DNA from 3 places in the Marinobacter sp. MMG032 genome. Region 1 is predicted to be linked to each of the others. Evidence: predicted binding sites of a transcription regulator. Region 1 holds the regulator's gene; each other region holds the start of a gene.
The links. Region 1 encodes sigma-54, which starts transcription at its own class of promoters, with help from an activator protein. Its sites were predicted from a motif close to ANTGGCATNNANNTTGCTNT; they were not measured.
Positions count from the first base shown of each region.

Region 1 (5,668 bases):
GCTGCGGTTGCTGTCTGCGAAAGAAGGCAGCCAGGTATCCAGGAAGGCCTTCAGGTCGTCGATCATCTTCCGGCTCGCCGGTTCTTTTTCCAGAAATTCTATAACCGGCTGATCCGTGCCCACGTACTTCCGCAGACTGGTATCCCAATAAGGGTTGGGCAAACAGCGAACATCGAAAACATAGTCGGAATCCAGCGGTACTCCGTGCTTGAAGCCAAACGACTGGAACAGCAGTGCCAGTTCCTGATCCTTCCGGCCCACGACTCGCTGCTTCACCATATCCCGAAGTTCGTACATCGACATACCGGTGGTGTTCACATACAGGTCGGAAAGCTTGGAAAGTGGTTCAAGCAGCTTCTTCTCGCTGGTAATGGCTTCCCTGAGGGAGGTCCTGTCGTCACTCAGCGGGTGCTTTCTGCGGGTAGCATGGAAACGCTGGAGAAGTGACTGCTCGTCGGCATCAAGGAAGATAATTTCAACGGTAACCCCGGTCTCCTGGAGGCGCCGGTAAATTTCCTCGAAATTGGCGAGCTCGCCGGAAAGGTTGCGCGCATCAATGCTGACCGCCATCTTGCCGAGCCGGCCGGGCTTGGTCTGGCTCGCTGCTTCCCGGGTGAGAGGAAAGAGCAAGCCAATGGGAAGATTGTCGATGCAGTAGAACCCGAGGTCCTCCAGCACATGAAGCGCGGTACTTTTACCCGAACCGGACCTGCCACTGACGATAATCAGCTTCATGACCAAATCACCTCCACTGCAATGAAAATCAGCCGCCTGAGGCGGTCATGCGCTGGTACAGCGTGCCGGCGTCCTCACATTGCCGGAGGCGATCACAGAACGACCGCTCATTGAACTTCTCTGCCAGTTGGCTGAGCAGCTCCAGGTGTTCGCTGGTTGCCTCTTTCGGGACGATCAGGGCAAAAATCAGATCCACCGGCTGATTGTCGATGGCATCGAATTCAACGCTTTCTTCGAGCGTCATCAGCACGCCCACCACGTGATCAAGGCCCTCCAGGCGACAGTGGGGAATGGCGATCCCCTGGCCAATGCCGGTACTGCCCAGGCGCTCACGGGAAATGAGGTTGTTGAAGAGCTGGGTCTCGCTGAGCGTGTTGTCCTGGTGGTTTATTTGCTCGGCAATAAACTCCAGGGCCCGTTTCTTGCTGGACGCAGGTACCCTGCAGAGGGTGAGCTCCGGAACAAGAATAGTGTCTATGGTCAGGGATGTGTCGCTCATGGATCGACTGCGTTTCCGTTAAAAAAAAGGCTGCGACACGTTGTTCATGTCGCAGCTCGATTAGATGACTTGCATGAAAACAGCCAGTTAGCGAGAGCCGTTTCCGTGCATCCGGTCTACATTCTTTTCCTTGTGCTTGAGGATCTGGCGGTCCAGTTTATCGATCAGGGCATCGATGGCTGCGTACATGTCCTCGTTTTCTGCCTTTGCGTGAATCTCACCACCAACCACGTGCAACGTGGCTTCCGCAATCTGGCGCACCTTTTCCACTTCCAGGGTCACCTGGCAGTTACTGATGTGGTCGAAGTGACGCTCGAGCTTTTCGAACTTCTCTGAAACGTAATCTTTCAGTGCGGGAGTCAGTTCTACGTGATGGCCTGAAATATTGAGTTGCATAGGCGTCTCCTGTTGTCATCGTGCCGGCTCCCGGGAGCCGGTCTGGGTGCTGGCGCAGTGTGCGCCGGCGAATAAGGTGTTGCGTCCCGCACCGGGGTATTCAGACCAGCCGCTTGCGCTCGTTGGACGGCGGAATGTGCATGGCCTCCCGGTACTTGGCAACGGTGCGTCGCGCAACCTTGATTCCCTGTTCCCCTAGCATGGCTGCAATTTTACTGTCGCTCAACGGCTTTTTGGGGGTTTCCGCAGCAATGAGCTTCTTGATCATCGCCCGGATGGCCGTGGAGGAGCATTCGCCACCCTCGTCAGTGCTGACGTGGCTGGAGAAGAAATATTTCAACTCGAAAATGCCCCTTGGGGTATGCATGTATTTCTGGGTGGTTACCCGTGAAATCGTCGATTCATGCATTTCTACCGCCTGGGCGATGTCTGAAAGAATCAGCGGCTTCATGGCTTCCTCGCCGTGATCCAGGAATCCCTGCTGGTGTTCGACAATACGGGTCGCCACTTTCAACAGGGTCTCATTGCGGCTCTGCAGGCTCTTGATAAACCACTTGGCCTCCTGCAACTGATCACGCAGGTAGGTGTTGTCGGCACTGCTGTCCGCACGCCTTATAAGTGAAGCATAGCTGGCATTCACCCGAATGCGCGGGGCAATTTCCGGATTCAGCTCAACACGCCAGCGGCCATTGTGCTTGCGAACGATAACGTCCGGAATAACGTAGTCGGGTTCGGCGCGATCAATCACGTCGCCCGGCCGCGGGTTAAGGCCGGTGATCAATGCCAGGACTTCCCGCAACTGATCTTCTTTCAGACGGCTGCGCCGCAGCAACTGGGCGTAGTCACGGTTGCCCAGCAGATTGATGTAGTGGGTAATCACCAGTCGCGCCTGGGCCAGCCAGGGCGTCTCGGGTGGTAGCTGGTTGAGCTGGATCAGCAGGCATTCCTGCAGATCCCGGGCAAACACCCCTGGCGGATCAAAGTGCTGGAGGCGGTGCAAGACGGCTTCCACTTCATCCAGTTCCAGAGGGTCTTCCTCGTTCTCATCCAGCAGTCCGGCGTGGATTTCTTCCAGGGGGCTGGTGAGATAGCCGCGCTCATCCACAGCGTCCATCAGGGCATGGGCAATGGCCTGGTCCCGTTCACTCAGCGGGGTCAGATTGAGCTGCCATTCCAGGTGATCCTGAAGTGTTTCGGTGGGCGAGTTGCGGGTCTCGAAATCGTGATCGTTCTCGTCGTCGTTGCGGGCGGCCGGCGCGGGCGCGGACTGGTAGATGTCGTCCCAGGCGGTGTCTACTGGCAGGTCATCCGGAATGTTGTCCGGAATGTCGTTCTCGGAGGACCAGTCCGGACCGTTCTCTGATTCGTCCCAGTCGCTCGAAGGTTCCGGCGCGGACTCGGCCGCGGATTCTTTATCGTTAGTCTCGCGCTCGTCGTTCTCGGCGGTTGCGTCAGCCTGATCATCGTCCTCGGATGTCTCCAGCATGGGGTTGGATTCCAGTGCCTGCTGGATTTCCTGTTGGAGGTCGAGGGTGGAGAGCTGGAGAAGCCGGATCGCCTGTTGCAGCTGGGGCGTCATGGTCAGGCTCTGACCCAGCTTTAACTGTAAGGAGGCTTTCATAACCATGGTTCAGGATCCGTCACTCATCAGCGCTTTGTGTCATAAGTCGTGAAAAATTCTATATATGCCGGTTACTTGCCGTCGTTTTATTTTACCCTAGCAAGTTCTTTGCCGAGTTTACTTGCTACAGGTCATCAAAACAATGAGCCTTTCGGTGTCACAGCCTGAATTCATCGCCCAGGTAGACTTCCTTGACTTGCTGGTTGGCCAAAATCGCATCGGCATTGCCGGAGGCGATGATGTGGCCTCCGGAGACAATGTAGGCGTTCTCGCAGATGTCCAGGGTCTCTCGCACGTTATGATCGGTAATCAGAACGCCAATACCCTTGTCACGCAGATGCCGGATGATGTGCTTGATGTCGCTTACGGATATCGGGTCGACACCGGCGAAGGGTTCATCCAGAAGTATGAAGGCCGGTTCCATGGCCAGCGCCCGGGCAATTTCCACCCGTCGCCGTTCCCCTCCCGACAGGGCCATGCCAACGCTGTCCCGGATATGGGTTATGTGGAATTCTTCCAGCAACTCCTCGAGCTTTTTCTCTCGATCCGCTTTGCCCAGCCCCCGACGGGTTTCGAGGATCGCCATGATGTTGTCGCGTACCGACAACTTGCGGAACACCGAGGCTTCCTGGGGCAGGTAACCGATGCCTTGCTGGGCGCGTCCGTGCATCGGCAGTGGCGTAATATCCCGGCTGTCGATGGTGATACGGCCACGATCGGCAGGGACCAGCCCGACGATCATGTAGAAGCAGGTGGTTTTCCCGGCGCCGTTGGGGCCAAGCAGTCCCACTATCTCCCCACTGCGAATTTCCAGGGAAACGTCGATCACCACTTTTTTCTGCTTGTAACTCTTTGCCAGGTTACTGGCTCTCAGAACTGCCATCGGTTTCCTGTCTGTCAGTGCGTCTGTCGGCGCTGCGTGGCTGAATCACCATCTCTACCCGGCCGCTGCCTTCGCCCGTGTCGGCGCCGCCTTCAGCGGTCACTACCCGGCCGGCGGTATCATAATGAATGACGTCGCCGCGGAACAGGTTGCCATTCTGCTCGATGACTGCTTCGCGTTCAAAGGTCAGCCGACTGTCGGTGGCTGACCAGGTAATGTTCAGGGCGCGTGCGTCGGTTTCTCCTTCGCCCTCTCGCGCCGGCTGCCGATATCTGGCCGGGGTGCCGGAGGCTTCGATCCGGCTCAGCCCGTCCTCGGAGCGATAGAGGACTACCCGGTCCGCGTTCAGCCGGGTGTTGCCCTGCTCAAGTTCTACATCCCCGGTGTAGGTGGCAATGCCCTGACTGTCGTCGAGGCGTGCATTGTCTGCGGTAACCTTGATGGGGGTGTCGGAATCAAGGTCGAAAGCGGCCGCCGGGCCGGTCATCGCGGCTGTCAGCAGGGCAACCAGCAGGCGCCGGTATCGGTTAGTTTCCGGTTTCATAGCGTCCTTCCACCTGGGAGTTCAGTTCCAGAATCCGCTCGTCTATCCACGCTTTCATGCCCGTGGCCCGGGTAATACCGGTAACGTCGCGTATTTCTACGGGTGCATCTGTATATACCATGCCCCGGTCGTTATCCAGGGTCAGGGTTGATGTTGTCAGGGTGGCGTCCCGTTCTCCAATCGTGCGCTGAATCCGGACATTGTCCGTCAGGTACACCAGATTCTGGTTCTGTAGCAGGCTGCCATTCTCGGCTTCAACAATCCAGGGTAGGGCGCCGTCGCCGCCATAGAGTTCGGCACGGGGAGAGTCCATGGTGGCAAGGTTGCCTTCCTCGAACTGTTCGATGCGAGGGCTGGAGAACCGGATCTTCAGGTTCCCTGATTCGTCGAAGGAAGTGTACCGGCCATTCACCACGAAGCCGTCTGGCTCGGCATCGCCCCTCAGCGCCGCTGCCTCATCATCGATGACCGGCGGCTCATCGCTTTGCCAGAGCAAAAAGACGGCTGCCACCACGGTGCCAGCCAGCGCCAGGGTTCGCAGCCAGGGCCGGTCCGGGAGCCAGTTCACGCCTCGGGCTCCAGATAGGGTGCCAGTGTAGAATCAAGCTTGCCGTGGGCGGTAAGCAGCAGATCGCAGGCTTCCCGCACCGCACCTTCTCCGCCTCGAGCGTGGGTGCAGTAGTCCGCATGTTGCTGCACCAGCCAGTAACCGTTGGGTACGGTGATGCCGAGCCCGGCGAATCTGAGCGCCGGCAGATCTGGCAAATCGTCGCCCATATAGGCGATGGCTTCCGGACCAATGTCCATGGTGCTCACCAGCTCCTGCAGGGCCACTTTCTTATCTTCGCGCCCCTGCATAAGGTGAGGTATGCCAAGATCGCGCATCCGTTTCTCAGTCAGCGGCGACTGCCGGCCGGTAATAACGGCGACGGTAATGCCGGCCGCCATCAGCTGTTTCAACCCCAGACCGTCGAGGATGTTGAATGCCTT
Region 1 is NZ_CP157802.1:3,684,296-3,689,963, forward strand. It holds gene rapZ (RNase adapter RapZ) at 1-735, opposite strand, end outside; gene ptsN (PTS IIA-like nitrogen regulatory protein PtsN) at 764-1,234, opposite strand; gene hpf (ribosome hibernation promoting factor) at 1,322-1,630, opposite strand; gene ABNF92_RS16975 (RNA polymerase factor sigma-54) at 1,731-3,251, opposite strand; gene lptB (LPS export ABC transporter ATP-binding protein) at 3,409-4,134, opposite strand; gene lptA (lipopolysaccharide transport periplasmic protein LptA) at 4,112-4,678, opposite strand; gene lptC (LPS export ABC transporter periplasmic protein LptC) at 4,662-5,246, opposite strand; gene ABNF92_RS16995 (HAD hydrolase family protein) at 5,243-5,668, opposite strand, start outside.

Region 2 (5,668 bases), 1.7 Mb from region 1:
GGCAGGGGCACTCCTGTACGTGCTGAATCCGCTGGATGTCATTCCCGACCTTCTGTTCGGCTTCGGATTTATCGACGATGCCGGCGTCGTGGCCCTGTGTCTGAAACTGGTAGAATCCGATCTGCTCCGCTACGCTGCGTGGAAGGAACATCAGGAAGAATCTGAAAACCGGGTCAGTGCGAATTGATTAATTTCTGAACTGACGGTATTCTCCCGCCCCTGCTGTAGGAACACCTGAATCAAATCTGGAGTTGTCGTGGATTTAGCCACTCTCATCGGTCTTGCCGGCGCTATTCTGCTGATTGCATCCGCCGTTATTCTTGGTGTTTCACCTTCTGTATTTATCAACCCTGCCTCATTGCTGATTGTCGTGGGTGGCACCATGTTCGTGGTGTTGGCCAAGTTCAGCGTCGCCCAGTTTCTTGGCGCCTTCAAAGCGGCCGCCCGGGCCTTCAAGTTCAAGCTGCCGGAAACCCAGGCCAGCATTGAAGAGTTGGTGGATATCGCCAACGTGGCCCGCAAAGAGGGCGTTCTTGGGCTGGAGGATAGAGAGATCAGCAGCCCGTTCCTGGCCCAGGGTATACAGATGCTGGTGGACGGTCAGGACGGCAAGACCATCAAGGAGCTCTTGAACAAGGAGCGCCTGATGACCCTCGACCACAACCGATCTGGCGCCAAGGTATTCACGGCCATGGCCGATGTGGCGCCGGCCATGGGCATGATCGGCACGCTGATTGGTCTGGTTCAGATGCTGTCGAACATGGAAGACCCGAAGTCCATCGGCCCGGCCATGGCGGTCGCACTGCTGACCACACTGTATGGCGCCATGATTGCCACCATGATCGCTACTCCGATTGCCGACAAGCTCTCCCTGCGGATGACCGAGGAAGCGCGTATGCAGTCGCTGTACATTGATGCCCTGGTGGCCATTCAGGAAGGCACCAATCCCCGGATCATCGAGCAGATGCTGTCGAGCTACCTGCCCCCCAAGGAACGCGAGAAAGCGGCTGCAGCTGAAGGCGCCTGACCATGGATGAATTGCCTGAAGAGGAAAAACCGGGGATTCCGGCGTGGGTAGTTACCTTCGCCGATCTCATGTCCCTGCTGATGTGCTTCTTCGTGTTGCTACTGTCTTTCTCGGAGATTGATGCCCAGAAGTTCAAGCAGATCGCCGGTGAACTCTCCAAAGCCTTCGGCGTGCAGCGGGATGTGCCGGCCCTGGAAATACCCAAGGGTACCAGCCCCATTTTCGACAAGTTTTCTCCCGCACCGCCCGAGCCCACCGTGGTCAACGAGGTCAAACAGACCACCACAGAGGAAGCCCCCGAGCTGCAGACCCTGAAAAGCCCGACCGACATGGCCGTGGAGGCTGCCATGGAAGAGCAGTTGCAGGAAACCATGGACGAAATCCTCAAGGTGCTGGAGCCGGCGATCGCCGATGGGCGCATCAATGTAAGCGAGGATCAGCGGCGGATCGTGATCCGGGTGGAAGAAAAAGGTTCGTTTCCCTCAGGTTCGGCTCAGCTGACCTGGGAATTTGAGGGCCTGTTGCTGGACATGGCCGAGGTTATTGAGGGCATCCCCGGCGACCTGACCATTGAGGGCCACACCGACAACGTGCCTATCCGTACCGACCGCTTCTACAGCAACTGGGATCTGTCGGCTGCCCGGGCCGCCGCGGTGGCCAACGTGCTGGTCGCCCGGGACCAGGTTGAACCCACGCGACTTTCCGTCACCGGACTGGCGGATACCGAACCCAGAGTTCCGAATAGCTCAGCAGAAAACCGGGCCAAGAACCGGCGCGTGGAAATCATCATTGATCTCTCCGGCCCGATGCAGGAACAGGAGGTTCGCCTCCGGGAACTGATCCAGTCCGAATCGGACGATGACCAGTCGGCACTCGGGATCGAATCCGACAGCTCGACATCAAACGAAATCAGCTGGTAAGCGCACTCTATTTTGGTGCGCCCGACACCAAAACGCACAATGCTAGTGCACTTTGGCTCTAAAACACGTCTCTCACATCTTTCCAGAACCACCCAACTGCCCTTCCGCGCTTGAAATGCATTATTTTGGAACAGCTCTTGCTTTAGCTGCACCTCATCAATGCACAACTCAACGTAAAGCGGCCCGCTAGAGGCCGGACACACAACATCAGGAGCGAAAACCCGTGGACATCACGAGTGCAGTACACACCCTGACTGAAAGCGCCAACACGCTGTTCATCCTCATCGGCGCCATTATGGTGCTGGCCATGCATGCCGGCTTTGCTTTTCTGGAAGTAGGCACCGTTCGCCACAAGAACCAGGTCAACGCCCTGGTGAAGATCATGACCGACTTTGGCATCTCTGCCGTGGCGTATTTCTTCATCGGCTACTACATTGCCTACGGCAGCCATTTCATGAGCGGTGCCGCCGAGCTGACCGCGGCCAACGGCTATGATCTGGTGAAGTTTTTCTTCCTGATGACCTTCGCCGCAGCCATTCCCGCGATTGTCTCCGGTGGTATCGCTGAACGGGCAAAGTTCTATCCGATGCTGATTGCCTCTGGCCTGATTGTCGCCTTTATCTACCCCTTCTTTGAGGGGCTGATCTGGAACGGCAACTATGGCTTCCAGGGCTGGCTGGAGAACCAGTTTGGTGCGTCCTTTCACGACTTCGCCGGCTCCGTTGTAGTGCATGCAGTGGGCGGCTGGATCGCCCTGGCGGCCGTTCTGGTCCTCGGTGCACGAAATGGTCGCTACCGTAATGGCAAGGTGGTGGCTTTTGCCCCCTCCAACATTCCCTTCCTGGCCCTGGGCGCCTGGATCCTGACCGTCGGCTGGTTTGGCTTCAACGTCATGTCCGCCCAGACCCTGGACGGCATCAGCGGCCTGGTCGCCGTAAACAGCCTTATGGCGATGGTAGGCGGCATCCTGGTGTCCATGCTGCTGGGCCGCAAGGACCCGGGCTTTATCCACAACGGCCCACTGGCCGGGCTGGTGGCCGTGTGTGCCGGCTCAGACCTGATGCATCCTGTAGGCGCCCTGGTAACGGGCGGTGTCGCCGGCGCTATCTTCGTGTATCTGTTCGAGTGGGCCCAGGCCAAGATAGAGCGCCTGGACGATGTCCTGGGTGTCTGGCCCCTGCACGGTGTCTGTGGTGTCTGGGGCGCGATTGCCTGCGGCATCTTTGGCCAGGAGGCGCTTGGTGGTCTCGGCGGCGTCAGCCTGATGTCCCAGATCATCGGCTCGGTGGCCGGCGTGGTGGTGGCCTTTGTGGGCGGTCTGATTGTCTATGGGGTTATCAACGCCATTTCCGGACTGCGTCTGACCGAAGAAGAAGAGTTCAACGGGGCGGACCTGAGCATCCACCGGATCGGGGCAACCGCGGTCGAATAAGCACTGAGTGTTCAGTCGCCGTAGCCGGTCAATTCCATGTAGCCCTCGCCAGAGTGGCTGCCGGCGACGGTGACAGGGCTTTCCCAATAAGGGTAAAGCCCGTCATTCAGGTAGTTTCCAGGGGGAGCCGAAATTTCAAGGCTCACCCCATAATCCGGAACCTCCAGACGCCAAAGGCGGGGAAAGCCCCGGGCGTCTGGTTCCTCCGGGCGAATGCGAAGCTGACTGGGCTGAAGCGCTACGGGCTCGCCATCCTCCGGAATCCAGGTTCCGGAACGAAAACCTCCGCCTTCTTCCCGAAGCTGGAAAGCCATCAATTTGTCACCCGACTCCAGGTGCAGCGCAAACCAGTCCCAGCCCTGCTGGCCAGATTTGAGAAACTGACTGCTCCACTCCCGGTCGAACCAGCCCTTGCCCGCAACCTCAAGTGTCTCATTACCCAGCGTGACCGTACCCTCGATGTGCAGGTCCACCAGACTGAAATACATCGAACCCTCACCATCAGCGGATTTGGCACTGAAGCCGTTATCACCGTGCGCAACAGGCTTGCCATTGATCGAGAGGGACAAATCGTAGGACCAGCCATCCGCCGCCACCTGCAAGAGCAATGACTCGCTTTCGGATGTTGCCTCAAGCTGCCAGTCGTCCAGCCAGACGACCAGTGGCTGCGCCTGTGCGCCGGCATGGCCGACATCACCCCGGGCCAACTTCTCTGCAAAGTAGTGCCGGGTATCAAAGCTCACCGCGGCATGGGCCATCCAGGCCGCTTCCAGGGGCCAGTCGGCTGCCTCCGGAGGTTCAGCATCTGCCGGCCTGGGCGTAATTGCCTGGCGGAACTGGGTCCATTGCAGGCCCAACGGCTCACCTTCTTCAGTCCTCAAATTGGCGGTCAGATACCACCATTCGATCCGGTGTTGCGGGTGCGGGCCGAAATCATCGGGAAATATCAGGCGGTCGCCCGGCCCGGGCTGAAGGAAGGGCACTTCGGCGTCGTTTTCTGCGACACCCGCCAGTCCGGCGAACCCTGCTTCTTGTTGTGACTCCGAACAACCGGCCAGAGCCACGATGGACAACATCAGTATCCAGCGTCTCATCGCTCACCTCCCGCCAGCGCGTTGGCGTTCACAGGGGCAACCGTCGGTGATTTCAACTGGCGCATCATCAGCAGGCCGATGCTAAGGCCAATCAGCAGACTCAACACCCCAAGCTCCAGCCAGAACCGGGGATAGACCGCCATGGGCAGGGACCAGCCAAACGCGATAGGATTAATGCGATGCACCAGAACCCACGTCAGCCAGATGCCAAGCGGCAGGGCCAGCAGGGTAATTGCAGCGGTCAACGACACTGACAGCCGGATCAGTTGGGCCGATGCTTGTCGCACGGATAGTCCCCAGACGACCAAAAGCCGGAAATACCAGGCCCGGGTGGAGAAGAAGACCCAGCCCATCATCAACAGGGCAATGGCCGCCAGTATCAGGGTCAGGGTAGTCATGGCCCGGGTCAGCAGGAAGGTCTGGTCAAAGATGGCCGTGGCGAGTTCTTCAATAGCCCGGTTGTCCCGGACCGTCAGCTCATCCACCTGCCATACCCGCTTTAATCCACCGGTCACTTCCTCGATGTCGAGATTTCCGGGCGATACCGACAGGCTCTGGAAACCGGTTGCGAAGTCTTCAGGAAGCACCGAAGGATGAATCAGGATTTCGCCAGCGGGGCGACCGTAGTCCGGGTAGGTGGCCAGCACGGGAAACTCGAACGAACCGCTTCCGAGGGTTACCTCCAGGGACTGGCCGACCTGTACATTCTGCCTGCGCGCCAGCTGTTCATTCACCATCACGCCCTGGCCATGCTGCAGTCGCTGCCAGGGCCGTGACGCTGACTCAAGCAACTGCCAACCGGTCACCAGTGGGCCTACAGGGCCGATGGCAAAGACGTCCACCTCTGTGCCTGCCTCATCCCCGTTGCCCGGCAAAGTTGCACGGCCGCGAATCACCCGGTGCCACAGGCCAGACGCTGCGAGTTCAGGTTGCTCAGCGAGCCAGTCCACCGCGAGGGTCGCATCCGCTGATTCAGGAACTTCGATGTAATAATCCGCCTCCAGTCTCTGCGCGAGCCATCGATCAAATGTACTTTCAAAGGTCGTCACCAGAGCCTGAACCGCCAGAACCATGGCCATGGCGAACTGCAGAGCGACCAATGGCAGTGCCAGACGCCGCGCCAGCACTGATACCTCCCGATGGCGCCAGCGGACCTGCAGATTCCGGTCGTGCCTGGACCGCCAATCCGCAAGCC
Region 2 is NZ_CP157802.1:2,033,046-2,038,713, forward strand. It holds gene ABNF92_RS09470 (YkvA family protein) at 1-187, shown strand, start outside; gene pomA (flagellar motor protein PomA) at 257-1,027, shown strand; gene ABNF92_RS09480 (flagellar motor protein MotB) at 1,030-1,947, shown strand; gene ABNF92_RS09485 (ammonium transporter) at 2,171-3,379, shown strand; gene ABNF92_RS09490 (lipocalin-like domain-containing protein) at 3,391-4,473, opposite strand; gene ABNF92_RS09495 (FtsX-like permease family protein) at 4,470-5,668, opposite strand, start outside.
Region 2: ABNF92_RS09485 (ammonium transporter) is a predicted target of sigma-54. The motif match lies at 2,072-2,091, and genes of this name have one in related genera.

Region 3 (5,668 bases), 2.1 Mb from region 1:
CGGGAATGTCCGCCAGACGGTGCGCATTGCGAAGGATCTGGTCGGGCTCAAGAAAGGCGGCGTTCATGAAATAGTGGCATTCGATACGGGCCAGCGCGATGGCTACATGGGGATGGCCGAAATGCTCAACTACCCTGGGGTTCGGATGCAGGGTTGCACACCTACCCTCCCAGATTGACCATGCCTTAGCCGCCTGGATCTGCTCCAGCTCGTTGGTACTGGTCAATTTTCGGTAATAGGCTGCCACCATGTTATCGCGCTCGACTTCCGGAATTTGCGCCTCGAAGTCAGACCAGTAGTCCGGAAACACGCGGCTGGCCCCTTCCTGGTAGAACCACTGAATATCGCGGGGACGACAGAGAAATATGCCACGCAGAACCAGCCCGGACACTCGTTCCGGATGTGACTGGGCGTAAACAAGGCTAAGGGTCGACCCCCAACTGCCGCCGAACAGAAGCCACTTATCGATACCGAGGAACGAGCGTATCGCCTCCATATCCTCAACCAGCTTGTCGGTGCTGTTACCCTCGAGCTCTGCTAGCGGCGTGGAACGGCCGGCACCGCGCTGATCCATAAGAATAATCCGGAACCGCTCGGCATCGAAAAACCGCCGGTGATAGTCCTCGCACCCACCCCCCGGGCCACCATGAACAACGAGAACCGGCATCCCGTCGGGGTTTCCACTTTCTTCAACGTAGAGTTCATGAGGTGGATCAACGGCAATACGGTGCTGGGCGTTGGGCTTGATTTCCGGGTACAGGCTGAGCATGAAGCGCTCCGTTTAAAGGATTTACCCGGAGTTTAGCTTAAGCGAAAAGAAAGAGGCATTCCGTAGAGGGGAGTACAAAAGGAAATGGGGTCAGATGAAGACTTTCATCTGACCCCATTAAAGACGTTACTTCTTGCTGGCGCGCTTACGCTCGTTCTCGGTCAGAAGCTTCTTGCGCAGCCGGATGGACTTCGGCGTCACTTCCACCAGCTCATCGTCGTCAATAAACTCCAACGCCTGCTCAAGCGTGAACTTGATGGGGGGCACCAGGCCGATGACTTCATCCTTGCCGGAGGCACGCATGTTGTCGAGCTTTTTGGCTTTGGTGGGGTTCACCACCAGGTCATTGTCCCGGCTATGAATACCACACAGTTGCCCTTCATAGATCTCCTGACCCGGATCCAGGAACAGCTTGCCGCGGCTCTGCAGGGTTTCCAGCGAGTAGGTCAGCGCGGTACCCGTAGCCATCGACACAATGACGCCGTTCTGGCGGCTGGTAACGTCCCCAACCTTGATCGGGCCATAGTGGCTGAACGTGGACGTAAGGATGCCAGTACCTGAGGTCATGGTCAGGAAGGTATTCCGGAAACCAATCAGGCCGCGAGCGGGAATGGTGTAATCCAGACGCATGCGGCCCTTGCCATCCGGCACCATGTTGGTCAGGTCGCCCTTGCGCAGCCCCATTTGCTCCATGACAGCACCCTGGTGCTGCTCTTCGATATCCACGATGACGTTCTCGTACGGCTCCTGCTTTTCGCCATCCACTTCCTTGATAACCACTTCGGGGCGGCCAACGGCCAACTCAAAGTTTTCGCGTCGCATGTTCTCGATCAGAACTGAGAGGTGCAATTCGCCACGACCGGACACCTTGAACTTGTCGGCAGAGTCGCCTTCCTCAACACGCAGCGCAACGTTATGCAGCAGTTCTTTTTCCAGACGCTCCTTGATGTTCCGGCTGGTAACGTACTTGCCTTCCTTGCCGGCAAACGGCGAATCGTTGACCTGGAAGGTCATGGATACAGTCGGCTCATCCACCGTCAGTGCTGGCAGCGCTTCAACGTTGGCCTGGTCACAAAGGGTGTCGGAGATGAACAGCTCATCCATACCGCTGACACAGACGATGTCGCCAGCCTGGGCTTCGTCTACCTCGACACGCTGCAGACCGGAATGCCCCATGATCTTTAGGATTCGGCCGTTGCGCTTTTTGCCGTTGGCGCCAATAGCGGTTACCGGCGAATTGGTTTTGATCTTGCCGCGCATGATACGGCCGATGCCGATCACGCCGAGGAAGCTGTTGTAATCCAGCTGGGAAATCTGCATTTGGAACGGGCCGTCCGGGTCGACATTGGGTGCCGGGACATGGTCAACAATCGCCTGGAACACGGCATCCATGTTGTCATCCAGCTTTTCGTGATCCAGCCCGGCAATGCCGTTCAGGGCGCTGGCGTACACAATCGGGAAGTCCAACTGCTCATCGGTCGCGCCCAGGTTGTCAAAAAGGTCGAATACCTGATCCACAACCCAATCCGGACGGGCGCCAGGACGATCGATCTTGTTAACCACAACGATCGGACGCAGCCCCGCGGCAAACGCCTTCTGGGTAACGAAGCGGGTCTGGGGCATGGGGCCGTCGATGGAATCAACAACCAGCAGCACGCAATCCACCATGCTCATGACCCGCTCAACTTCACCGCCGAAATCTGCGTGGCCCGGTGTGTCGACAATATTGATGTCGTAGCCATTCCATTTCAGAGCGGTGTTTTTCGCCAGGATGGTGATGCCCCGCTCTTTTTCCTGATCATTGGAATCCATGACCCGCTCGCTATCGAGCTCTTTGCGCTCCAAAGTGCCTGACTGGCGCAAAAGCTGGTCTACGAGCGTGGTTTTACCATGGTCAACGTGGGCGATAATGGCGATATTACGAAGTTTCTCAATCACAAAAATATTCCTGCGGCATGCACTCAATGACCTGAGAAGGTCGTTCGCAGGGGGAATCCCAGCACATGCCGTCTCAAATCCGTAAAATGAACTCATTCACCGGAGCTGGCTGCCCGGCACCCTGCACGGTGCTTTCCGATCATGGACCTGAAAATGACAGGGTAAAAAATGAAGCGGCGCGCAGTATAGCGAAAAGTCTGTGTCGTTAATATGAAGAAAAACGCCTATTCTTCATACAGCGGGCGCGCACCTCATTGGGGCGACCACCTCATAAATGCACCAACAAGGTGCACCATTTGGGTGCAGGTTTTCGGTGGAGGGCGCATCATTTCCTTCTAATATGCCCCAAACCCTTGCAGTTGCGCCGTTCTGGAGCATGCCCTAAAAATTGGCAAGCGCCTTGCTTTATCGAAATCAGCCGAAATTTACAGGTAAGACGCAACGGCATTTGCTAAGCTGCGCAAACCTGAGAAACAGATCGGAACCCGATAACCCGGGCGATCCGGCGCCACGAACATGAATACAGCCGCCTGTGCGGTATAACTTACGGAGCATGCACAATGTCCAAGACAGTTGATTTGATCAAAGAACACGAAGTCAAATGGGTTGACCTGCGCTTCACTGACAGCCGCGGTAAAGAGCAGCACGTTACACTGCCTGCCACCGAAGTAGATGAAGACTTTTTCGCAGACGGCAAGATGTTTGACGGCTCCTCCATCGCGGGCTGGAAAGGCATCAACGAATCCGACATGATCCTGATGCCGGACGACGAGACTTCCGTACTCGATCCGTTCACCGAAGAGACCACCGTAAACATCACCTGCAACATCGTAGAGCCTTCTACTATGCAGGGTTACGAGCGTGACCCACGCTCCGTTGCCCGTCGCGCAGAGGAATACCTCAAGTCTACCGGCATCGCAGACGGCGCCCTGTTCGGCCCCGAGCCCGAGTTCTTCGTGTTTGACTCCGTAAAATGGAACGTCGACATGCAGGGTGCGATGTACCACATCCACTCTGAAGAAGCCGCCTGGGTTTCCGGCGAAGATTTCGATCGCAACAACATCGGTCACCGCCCGGGCGTAAAAGGCGGTTACTTCCCGGTTCCGCCGGTTGACAGCCTCCACGACCTGCGTGGCGCCATGTGTGCGGCCATGGAGTCCATGGGACTGGAAATCGAAGTGCACCACCACGAAGTGGGCACCGCTGGCCAGTGTGAAATCGGCGTTGGCGCCAACACTCTGACCCGCAAAGCAGACGAAGTTCAGATCCTGAAGTACTGCGTGCACAACGTGGCCCACGCCTACGGCAAGACCGCCACTTTTATGCCCAAGCCGGTTGTCGGCGATAACGGTTCCGGCATGCACGTTCACATGTCCCTGAGCAAAGACGGCAAGAACCTGTTTGCCGGTGACAGCTACGCTGGCCTGAGCGAAACCGCTCTGTACTACATCGGCGGTGTGATCAAGCACGCCAAGGCCATCAACGCCTTCACCAACAGCTCCACCAACTCGTACAAGCGTCTGGTTCCGGGCTTTGAAGCTCCGGTTATGCTGGCCTACTCTGCCCGTAACCGTTCAGCCTCTATCCGTATCCCGTATGTGAACAGCCCGAAAGCGCGTCGTATCGAAGTTCGCTTCCCTGATCCGTCTGCTAACCCGTACCTGGCGTTTGCAGCGCTGATGATGGCTGGCCTTGACGGTATCCAGAACAAGATCCACCCTGGCGATGCCATGGACAAGGATCTGTACGACCTGCCGAAAGAAGAAGCCCTGAGCATTCCGACCGTGGCCGAGACTCTGTCCGAAGCCCTGGACTGCCTGGAAGCAGATCACGAGTTCCTGACTCGTGGTGGCGTATTCACCGAAGACATGATCGCAGGCTACGTTGATCTGAAGCGCGGTGAAGTCGAGAAACTGAATATGACCACTCACCCGATCGAGTTCGACCTGTACTACTCCTGCTAACACCTCGCTTTAGAGGAAAGCAGACAAGCCCCGCCTTCGTGCGGGGCTTTTTTGTGAGCAGCCGCACAGTGCCTGGAGCCCTTAACGATATGTAACCAACATCAGGCTCTGCAGGCGTTGAAAAGACTCCGGGCGCCGCCGATAATCGAGGAAACCCAATAACAGGTGAGCTTATGAATCCAAAGTCTGGATTGGTTGCCGGCCTTTTCTTTTTGCTGGCGGTTCCCGTCTCTGCCGAGGTTTACCGAAATGTCGATGCCTACGGCAACGTCACCTACTCTGACGAGCCGAGCGAGGGCTCTGAAGCGGTCCAGGTCAAACCAGTCACGACCATCACATTGCCCAAGCCAGAAGTTGTTCAGGAAACCGAAAAGCTGCGCGAAGAAGTGCAGCGGGAAGGCGCAGCTTACGAAAGCGTCTCGTTCGCCTATCCGGACAACAATCAGGCGTTCCATAGTGGCAGCGGCGACGTACAGTTCGAGGTCCGTAGCACACCCGGGCTCCAACCTGGTCACAAATACGAAGTAACGCTGGACGGGCAGCCAGTCGGGCAGAGTACTTCTGGCTCGATCACCGTCAACAACGTCTTCCGTGGAACCCATGAAGCCCGCGTCCACATCGTGGATGAAAACGGAGTTCAGGTGAAAACCGGCTCACCGATCACCTTCACCGTTCACCGCCCTTCCGCATTGAACTAACCAAACCTGCCTAACAATTCGCACTATTTTGGTGCGCACGCACCAGAAAAAAGCCATACTCTGATCAGCAACGGGGCGCATTTTCCGGACTGGTCAGAGGGATTTCTCCCATTTGCACCAGCTTACGGCACTTTTCAGCGCCAATAAGCCCCTCTGCCCGCACTTTGCCCACTCATTCGTGAACCGGATTCAAAGTGGTTCGCTTTTTGCAAAACTCCGGAGGTCACACTATGTCGAACCAACGGGATTCACGCATGGCACTGCCTTCGGCCCATCAAACCGGATACAAGAGCATTCTC
Region 3 is NZ_CP157802.1:1,548,384-1,554,051, forward strand. It holds gene pip (prolyl aminopeptidase) at 1-769, opposite strand, end outside; gene typA (translational GTPase TypA) at 896-2,707, opposite strand; gene glnA (glutamate--ammonia ligase) at 3,268-4,671, shown strand; gene ABNF92_RS07135 (DUF4124 domain-containing protein) at 4,845-5,369, shown strand; gene glnL (nitrogen regulation protein NR(II)) at 5,624-5,668, shown strand, end outside.
Region 3: glnA (glutamate--ammonia ligase) is a predicted target of sigma-54. The motif match lies at 3,095-3,114, and genes of this name have one in related genera.